DNA from 2 places in the Kitasatospora sp. NPDC001175 genome. Region 2 is predicted to be linked to the other one. Evidence: riboswitches for the same ligand, from Rfam matches in the RefSeq annotation. Region 2 holds a riboswitch; the other holds the start of a gene.
What was found. A riboswitch is a leader RNA that binds a small molecule or an ion and turns the genes downstream of it on or off. The one in region 2 is predicted to bind magnesium.
Positions count from the first base shown of each region.

Region 1: another riboswitch for magnesium. It lies ahead of ACWDAK_RS20550 (magnesium transporter MgtE N-terminal domain-containing protein); the one in region 2 lies ahead of ACWDAK_RS37370 (NRAMP family divalent metal transporter).

Region 1 covers NZ_JBSFJU010000027.1:21,144-25,386, forward strand. Annotated here, with positions in the region: gene ACWDAK_RS20545 (TIGR02677 family protein) at 1-1,367, opposite strand, end outside; M-box (ykoK) riboswitch at 2,008-2,185, shown strand; gene ACWDAK_RS20550 (magnesium transporter MgtE N-terminal domain-containing protein) at 2,496-3,863, shown strand; gene ACWDAK_RS20555 (NRAMP family divalent metal transporter) at 3,860-4,243, shown strand, end outside.
Region 2 covers NZ_JBSFJU010000100.1:6,103-10,345, forward strand. Annotated here, with positions in the region: gene ACWDAK_RS37365 (winged helix-turn-helix domain-containing protein) at 1-311, opposite strand, end outside; gene ACWDAK_RS37370 (NRAMP family divalent metal transporter) at 436-2,085, opposite strand; M-box (ykoK) riboswitch at 2,422-2,597, opposite strand; gene ACWDAK_RS37375 (NAD(P)/FAD-dependent oxidoreductase) at 2,728-4,143, opposite strand.

The DNA of each region.
Region 1 (4,243 bases), on a different contig from region 2:
CGCGCACCGCTGCCGTCCGGCCGTACTGCCAGCGCCCTGCCGAGGAGATCGAGCAGCCGCTCGAAGACGGCGTGGTCGAGCATGCCGAAGCCCGAGAGCCGGACAGGGCCGTCCGTGCCCAGGACGTCCCAGGCCGCTTCGAGTTCGGCCCGCTCCTTCCGGGCCCGCTCCGCGCGGGCCGCCTTGATCCCGCCGATGTCGCGCACCTTGCCCGTACGGGTGAACCGCTCGGTGCGTCCGCTGGTGCGCAGCAGGGCGGACACCCTGACCGGAGGGGCTTCGGCCCAGCCGTACGAGGAGGGCACCAACTCGGGGTCAGGATGGGCGAGGTGGGCGTGGCGAGCCGGTCCGAGGCCGAAGGCGGCCGACCACAGGCGGTGCAGGTCCTCCTCGGTGGGCGCGGCGGCGAACCAGCGAGCCAGTTCGCGGAAGTCCTGCGCGACGCTGGAGGACCGCCGACGCGACTCGGTGATCCGGTCGAGGACCTGAAGGAGCGTCACGATGGCGCGCCGCGCCACGTCGTGCAGCTGCTCCACGCGGGGTCGCGAGCCGTCTGCCGGTAGGAACCAGGCCTGCAGACCCTCCCAGCGCGCCCGGCGCCGCTCAAGCCAGTCCGGCGCGGGATCGCCGTCGGCGAGCGGCGGCAACTCGGCACCGTGAAGCGCTCGTTCGTGCAGCAGGCTCACGCCGCGCTGCTCGACCCGCTGCACGGCCGCGGCCACCGCCTGCCCGCGCTGGTCGAGGTTGAGGAGGAACTCCTGGAGGTAGGCCACCGTCGCGGCCTTGACCTCGCGGAAGGTCGCCAGGTCCGCGCCCTCGGCGCGCAGCAGGCGTTGCAGCTCGCCGTTGAACGCCTTGGTGTTCGCCAGCAGCGCCTCCAGGTGGCCCTCCAGTTCCTGCAGGGTGGTGAAGATCCGCCGGTCCGACGACGCCGGGTCGCCGAGCAGCACGTACAGCTCGTCGAGCCGATCGGTGACGGCCTCCAGCACGGCGGTCTGGAGCGCGCCCGTCGCGGCGAGCACGGACAGGGCGTGCTCCACCCCGGCGAGTGCGGCCTCGCCGCGCCGGGTCAGCGAGTACTGGAGGTTCCGGCGCTCGTACTCCTCGGCCGTGCGGTAGTTCTCCGCGTGGTTCTGGACGACGTCGAGCAGCTCCCAGGCGCGCAGCTGGCGCAGGGCGTCCTGCAGGTCGTCGTCGTGGATGGCGTCGAGCCAGCCCACCGACCGCAGGCGGGTGCGGACCTCGTCCAGCCCGAGTGCCGTCTCCAGCCGTTCGTTGGCCGCACCGAACGCCTGCAGGATCGCGCCGTAGAGCTCGGCCCTGTCCCCCGTCGTGAACCGGAACATCTCCGGCGGCACCCTGCGCAACGGCTCCCCTCCTCCCCGCCGGTCACCCCGTTTCCGGCTGGCACCACAGTACGCGGACGCACCGACAGCGCCGGCCGGGTTCTCCATGCCCGCGGCGGCCGGGGTGGGACCGCTCCCCATCACCCCAGCATCCACGGCCCGAGTATCTCAGTCCGCCCACCCTGAACAGCCACATGGGATTCCCGACCCACAACCGCCATCAGCGAGACGTACCACTCCGGTCGCTGACATCATCACCACGGGGCTTCCCACCGCCGAGTGGGAGCGGATCACCGAGGACCAGGTCGCGCGGCTGGTCCGTTTCGTGTTTGCGCGGATCCTCGACGTGGCCTCGTTCCACCGCCCGGCAACTCGGGCGCGATCTTGACCATCCTTCTTCCGTGCGCACCCTGCACTTCGCCCGCCGCCACGTCACCGCCCAGGCGGCGCTTCCCCCCTCCCGAATCGCCCGGGCCCGAACCCAGAGCCTGCGCGAGACCGCTGAACTACTCTTGCCCGTACGACGGTTGCGCGCCAACCCGCGCGTCATCGGACGCGGGATGTCCCACGGGTCCCCCGAACGCACCCGGCCCAGGGGTCAAGGTCCGGTCAAGGATTGGGCTGCGGGGCTGGTGGGCGCCTATCCTTATGGAGGTTTTAACAGGCACCTCGTTCGGTGAGGCGTCTTCACGGACACAGACCACTGATCCCATCGGTCGAGAGACACTCCGGATCAGGGCAGGTCTGTGCCCGGCTCAAGGGTTGCCCCCAAGTGGCTTCTCCGCATCTCGCGGGGACACGCCGTTAAGTGCCGGAACTCTGAAGAGTCGGGGTGCGCCGGGTACTTGTACCGGCTTCTCCTTGACGCGCCGCCGTGACGTCGGGTCGCGGCCGGGAACGGAAGGAGGCGAGATGGACAGTAGTCCGGGCCATAGTAGGCCCCTTCCCATGTCGTCCTCGTCATTCTTCCGCGGCCCAAAGCGGTCCCCCCTCCCCTGATCCGTCCCGTTCACGACGGCATCTCCGCCCGGTTCACGTCCGGGTGGGATGTGCCGCCGTGCGTGCGGCGCCGTTACGGCGGCCAGGAGGCGGCGGTGCACCCTTGGGCCTCCTGATGCCTCGTCACACCGAGGCAAGGGGGTGTTCATCGTGGCTGCCACCACTCTGTTCATGTCCGCTACGGCCCGTCTGCGCGGTCGCACGGTCGACGCCGAGCGCCGCTCCACCGCCTCACGAGCCGTCCGCACGTCGCTGGTGTCCCTGGCCGGGCTGATCGGCGGTCCGGTCGCCAACCAGGCCGGCCAGGAGGTGGGGCGCATCGTCGACGTGGTCGCCCGCCTCTACGGACCCGAGCCCTATCCGCCGGTCACCGGCCTGATCATCCGCATCGGGCGGCGACGCGCCTTCATCGCCGCCGACGCGATCGACAGGGTCCTCTCCGGGCAGGCGCGACTGCGCACCGCCCGCGTGGACCTGCGTGACTTCACCCGCCGCCCCGGCGAGGTGCTGCTCGCCCGAGACGTGATGGACCATCAGCTCGTCGACATCGACGGCATCCAGGTCACCCGCGCCGCCGATCTGTACCTGGCGCCGCTGGCCGACCGCACCGTCCTGGTCGGGGTGGACGTCTCCCTCTCCACCCTGCTGCGCCGCATCGGCCCCCGCCGCTGGCAGATCCGCCCCACCCCGGAACGCGTCCTGGACTGGCAGTCCGTCGCCCCGTTCGGCGAGCAGGCCATGCACGGGCCCGCCGAGGTGCGGCTGCGCGCGTCGCGTTCCGCGCTGCACCGCATGCGTCCGGCCGACCTCGCCGACATCCTCGAGGACCTCGGCCGACACGAACGGCAGCAGCTGCTGGACTGGCTGGAGCCGGAGCATGCCGCGGACGCGCTGGAGGAGATGGAACCGGCCGAGCTGGAGAACCTGCTCCGCGAAGCGCCGCCCGAGCACGCCGCCCGGCTGGTGGACGAGATGGAGCCGGACGAGGCCGCGGACGCCCTGCGCGACCTGCTCCCCGGCGAGCGCGAGACCCTGTTGGCACGCATGCCCGCCCCCGAGGCTGCCGAGCTGCGCACCCTGCTCACCCACCGCGAGGGCACCGCCGGCGGCGCGATGACCACCCTGCTGGTCACCGCCCGTCCCTCGCAGACGATCGCCGATGTGCGCGCGGAACTGGCCGCGCAGGCCGAGCACCGCACCGAGGTCGACGCAGTCGCCGTGCTGGACGACGATGACCGCCTGATCGGCGACATCCCGCTGTTCGACCTGGCGGTGGCCGAGGACACCGCGGTGGTCGCGGACCTGGTGGCCTGGCTCGCCCAGTTCGGCCCGCCGGTCACCGTGCGGCCCGACACCCGCCTGGCCGAGGCCGCCGACCACCTTGTCGCCGCCCGCGCCACCTCCCTGCTCGTCGTCGACCAGGACGCGCACCCACTTGGCCGGATCCTGGCCGACGACATCCTCGACGCCCTGCTGCCCGAGCGCGGGCGCCTGCACTTCCGGAGGCTTCTCAAGTGACCCGCGACCTCGACACCGTCACCGCGGCAGCCACCGCGCCGCCCGCCGTCGCAGCGCCTTCCCGCCGCAGAGGGCTGCGCCGTCTGGCCGCCGTCGCGATGGTCGCCGGCCCCGGCCTGGTGGCCGCGAACGCCGGGAACGACGCCGCCGGCATCGCCACCTACGCCTCGGCGGGCTCCCAGTTCACCTACGGGACGCTGTTCTTCATGGTGCTGGTCACCGTCGCCCTGGTGATGGTGCAGGAGATGGCGGTCCGGCTCGGCGCCCACACCGGCAAGGGTCTGGGCGCGCTGATCCGCGAGCAGTTCAGCCTCCGTCTGACCGCGCTCGCCGTCTTCTGCCTGCTGCTGGCCAACACCGGCCTGGTCGTCAGCGAGTTC
Region 2 (4,243 bases):
TTGCGGCGCAGCCGGGCGATGTGGGTGCTGATGGTGCGCGTGTCGCCGTTGTCGGGCCGCTCCCAGACGGCTTCCATCAGCTGGCCGCGCGAGTGCACCCGCAGCGGGTTCGCCACCAGGTGCGCGAGGAGTTCGAACTCCAGGTAGGTCAGCTCCAGGCAGCGCCCTTCGACGGTGGCGGTCCGGAGCGCCTGGTCGACCACCAGCGGGGAGTGCGCGGGCTGCCCGTGGGCGGCGGGCGGCGCGGGTTGGTGGCGTGTGGTGTGGTGGTCCGAGAAGATGACGTTCAGCCGTGGGTAGCGCACGACCATGTCGGCCTCCTTGGCGGTACGAGTACGGGTTCGGATCGAAGCTCGGCCCCGGGGCGGTCGGCGGACGGCTCAGCCGGCCGGACGCCGGGTGGCCTCCAGGCGCGGCCGGCCGTCACCGCCGGGGTCAGCGGGAGAGGGCCACCTCGATGAGCTTCACGACGACCAGGATCATCGCGACCAGCAGGTAGGTGCGCAGCGCGCCCATGCCGATCTTGTACGCGGTGGAGACCTTCGGCTTGGCCAGGGTCTCCAGCGGGGGCATCCGCCAGTTCTCGCGCCCGGTGCGGTCGATCTCATCCTCCTTGGTGGCGGTGCGCCGGCGGGTGAAGGAGTACCCGGCGGCCAGCACCCCGAGGACACCGCAGCCGGCCATGATGTCGAGGATCGCCCCGGAGCTGATGTCCGGCCACAGGACGGAGGCGGTCAGGATGACGGACAGGGTGACCAGGACGCCGATCACGGCGGAGGTGAAGGCGTTGGTCCTGGGACCGTTCACCCAGGGGCCCAGGGCCTCCTTGTCGTTGCACAGCAGCAGCAGGAAGACCGAGGCGGAGGGCAGCAGCACACCGGCCAGGACCTGGACGCCCTGGGTGAGCAGGCCCAGCGTGCCGTCGCTCGCGACCAGGACGATGACGGCGGCGGCCGCGACCAGACCCGCGTAGACGGCGTAGAAGCCCTTGGCGCCGCCGACCCCGCGGTGCAGCGAGTGCTTGATGCCGAAGACGTCGCCGATGGCGTAGGCCGTGGAGAGGGAGACCGCGAAGGCGCCGATGATCGAGGCGTCCAGCAGGGCGATCGCGAACAGCACGGCGACCAGCTTGCCCGCGTGCTCCTCCAGTCCCTTGGCCACGCCCGCCGCGTCGGTGAACTGGCCGGCGCCGTCGGTGCCGGCGAACGCGGCGGCGGTGAAGCCCATCATCGCCGCGGCGCCGACGACCACGATGACGATGCCGATCCACAGGTCGACCTTCTCGTACTTCATGAAGCGCGGGGTGATCCGCTTGTCGATGACGTACGACTGCTGGAAGAAGAGCTGCCAGGGGGCGACCGTGGTGCCGACGATACTGATGATCAGCAGCATCACGGTGGCCAACTCGCCACCGCCGCCCGGCATGCCGGGGACGAAGAAGTCGTGCGCCATCTGCGAGGTCTTCGGGTGGACCATGAAGTAGATCGGCACCAGCAGCAGCGAGCCGACGCACAGCGCGACCGCGATCCGCTCGAAGCGGCGGAACGACCCGGTGAAGGCGGAGGCGATGATGACCGCGGCGGCCAGGACCACCGAGGCGACCTTCGGCAGGCCGAGGTAGCCCGCCGCCAGCGTGACCCCGATGAACTCCGTCACCAACGTCAGCGCGTTGAGCAGGAAAAGATCGATCACGCTGAACGCGCCCCAGAACCTGCCGAAGCGCTCGAGGATGAGGCGGGCATGGCCGACACCGGTGACCGCACCCAGCCTGAGCACCATCTCCTGGTTGACGTAGAGCACGGGAACCAGCAGCAGCAGGGTCCACAGCAGGTGGGTGCCGTAGTTCTGGCCGGCGCTGCCGTAGGTGGAGAACGCTCCGGCGTCGTTGTCGCCGACCATCACGATCAGGCCGGGGCCGACGATCGCCAGCAGCGTCTTGAGCTTGGCGGAGAGGCCCTGCCGCGGCGCGGTGTCGCTGAGGCTGATGGTGCCCAGGGCGCCCTGGATGTCGCCGATGTGGGCGTCGTCGAGGACCGCGGCGCGCGGCGCCGGGATCGTCGGTGGGGTCATGGTGGTGTCGGTCATGGCGAACCTCCCTTGCCCCCCGGTTCAGGGGGAGAGTTCGGGCGGCGCGCAGCAGCAATCCCCGCCACCAGGGCATACCGCGGCAGCCCATGGCGAAATAACGCCATGAGGTCATAAGGAAATGAGGGCATGGCGCCGCACTGAGCCGACGGTATGTCAGAAATTCTCGTGGAGGGGGTTGTTACCGCGTGCCGATGGAGAACGAGGACATGCGGTTATGGGCCCGTTTATGGCCCGGACTACTGCAACTCGAATCCATGTCTCTCGCCTCCTTCCGGCCGGGACGCAGCGGTGCGTCGTATCGACACGGCAAGGAGCGGACCAGCCTCAGCGGCCGGCTCACCCCAACTCGTCAGAGCTTTGGCACTCCACGGCGTGATCCGGCCCGCAGGTCGGAAGCCACTTGGGATCAACCCTTAGGTCGGGAGGATCTGTCCTGATCCGGAGCGTCTCTCGACGGTTGGGATCAGTGGCCTGTGTCCGTGAAGACGCCTCACCGAACGAGGTGCCTTTTCAAACCTCGTCAAGCGTAGACCCACCGGAAGGGCGCGCCGAACACATTTACCGAATTTTGACCGTTCCTCTCGGTCCGAACGGGAACCCCGGTGCCACCCCGCGCAACTCCGGTATCAATGAGCCGATTTACCGCCCGCTCCGAGATCGGGATTCGGCGCGCCGGCCCCTCGAACCGCCGTGCAGGGCGGCCTGCCAGAGCACCGCGGGTGTGAAGAGCCCGCTCGGCGGTGCGGTCAGCGAGAGGGCGTCGATGAAGGCGCCCTGTGCGGCCCGGTGGCTCAGGGCGGCACTCAACACCCGGTCCATATAGGCGTGCTGGAGCTTCAGCAGCGGATTCCTGCGGCCGCCGACGGTGGTTTCGTAGCGCAGGTCCTCCGAGGAGGCCATCTGCCAGGCCGCCCCCGCCTCGCGGGACACCGCGCGCTGGATCCTCCGGGAGTCCACCGGGAGTGCGACACCTGTTCTTCCTGCCGCGCCCGGCCCGCGTGCCGGACGGGCGCCGGCCGGGAGCAGTTCGCGCAGCACCAGCGCGGACCGGGCCGCCACGGACATGCCCTGCCCGTAGATCGGATTGAAGGTGCAGGCCGCGTCACCGACCACGAGCAGCCCCTCGGGGAGGTCGGCCAGGCGCTCGTAGTGCCGCCGCCGGCTGGGCGGCGGACGGAAGCCGTGGATCGGGGCTACCGGCTCCAGTCCCCGGACCACCTCGTAGAACTCCGGGACGCTCAACTCCCGTGCGAAGGAGAGGAATCCATCGGGATCGGTGGGCGGGGTGAAGCCGCGCATCCCGCCGACCGTCACCATCCAGCGATCACCCTCCACCGGGACCAGGATCCCGAACCGGGGATTGCGGCCGGGCCTGGGCTGCAGGTACATCGCACGGCCGCCAGCCAGGTCCGCCCCGGCCCGGCGGAACAGCCCGGTGCAGTAGCCGACACCGCCGTCCACCACGCTCTCCTCCGGTGCGCCGAGCCCGAGTTCGGTCAGCCAGTGCGGGGCCCGGGAGGTCCGGCCGGTGGCGTCGACCACCACCTCAGCGGGCAGCACCGACTCGGTGCGGTCGCGGGTTCCGCGCTCACGGCAGCGGATTCCGGCGATCCGCGTTCCGGCGACGGCGAGTCCGACCGCCTCGACGCCATCCCGCGCCTCGACGCCCGGGTGGAGGAGGACCTGGTGACGCAGCGCCCAGTCGATCAACGGGCGGGTGAAGCTCACGATGGTGTGCCGGGGCGAGAAGGAGTCCAGCCAGCCGGCCGGCGTGAGCCAGCGGATGTCGGTGGCCAGGCCGAAGCGCTGCGCGCCCTCACCGGTGAGCAGCTCGGTCGTGCCCGGCAGCAGCCGCTCGATGGCGTACAGGCCGGCCGGCATCAGCAGGTGCGCCTGCCGGGCCTGCGGGACTCCCCCGGCGAACTCGGCCTTGCCCGGCCGACGGTCGCGCTCCACCACGGTCACCCGCCAGCCCGCCTCGGCGAGGACCCAGGCGTGCAGCAGTCCGGCCAGGCTGCCTCCCAGCACAGCGGCTCTGCCAACCGGTAGCGGCATCTCGATTCCCCCTTCGGCCGGCGGAGCTCACGGCGTCGAGCCCCACGCTGTTCAGCGGGTGGTGCGGTGCGGATCGCGCGGCGCGAGCGGTGCAAGCGGC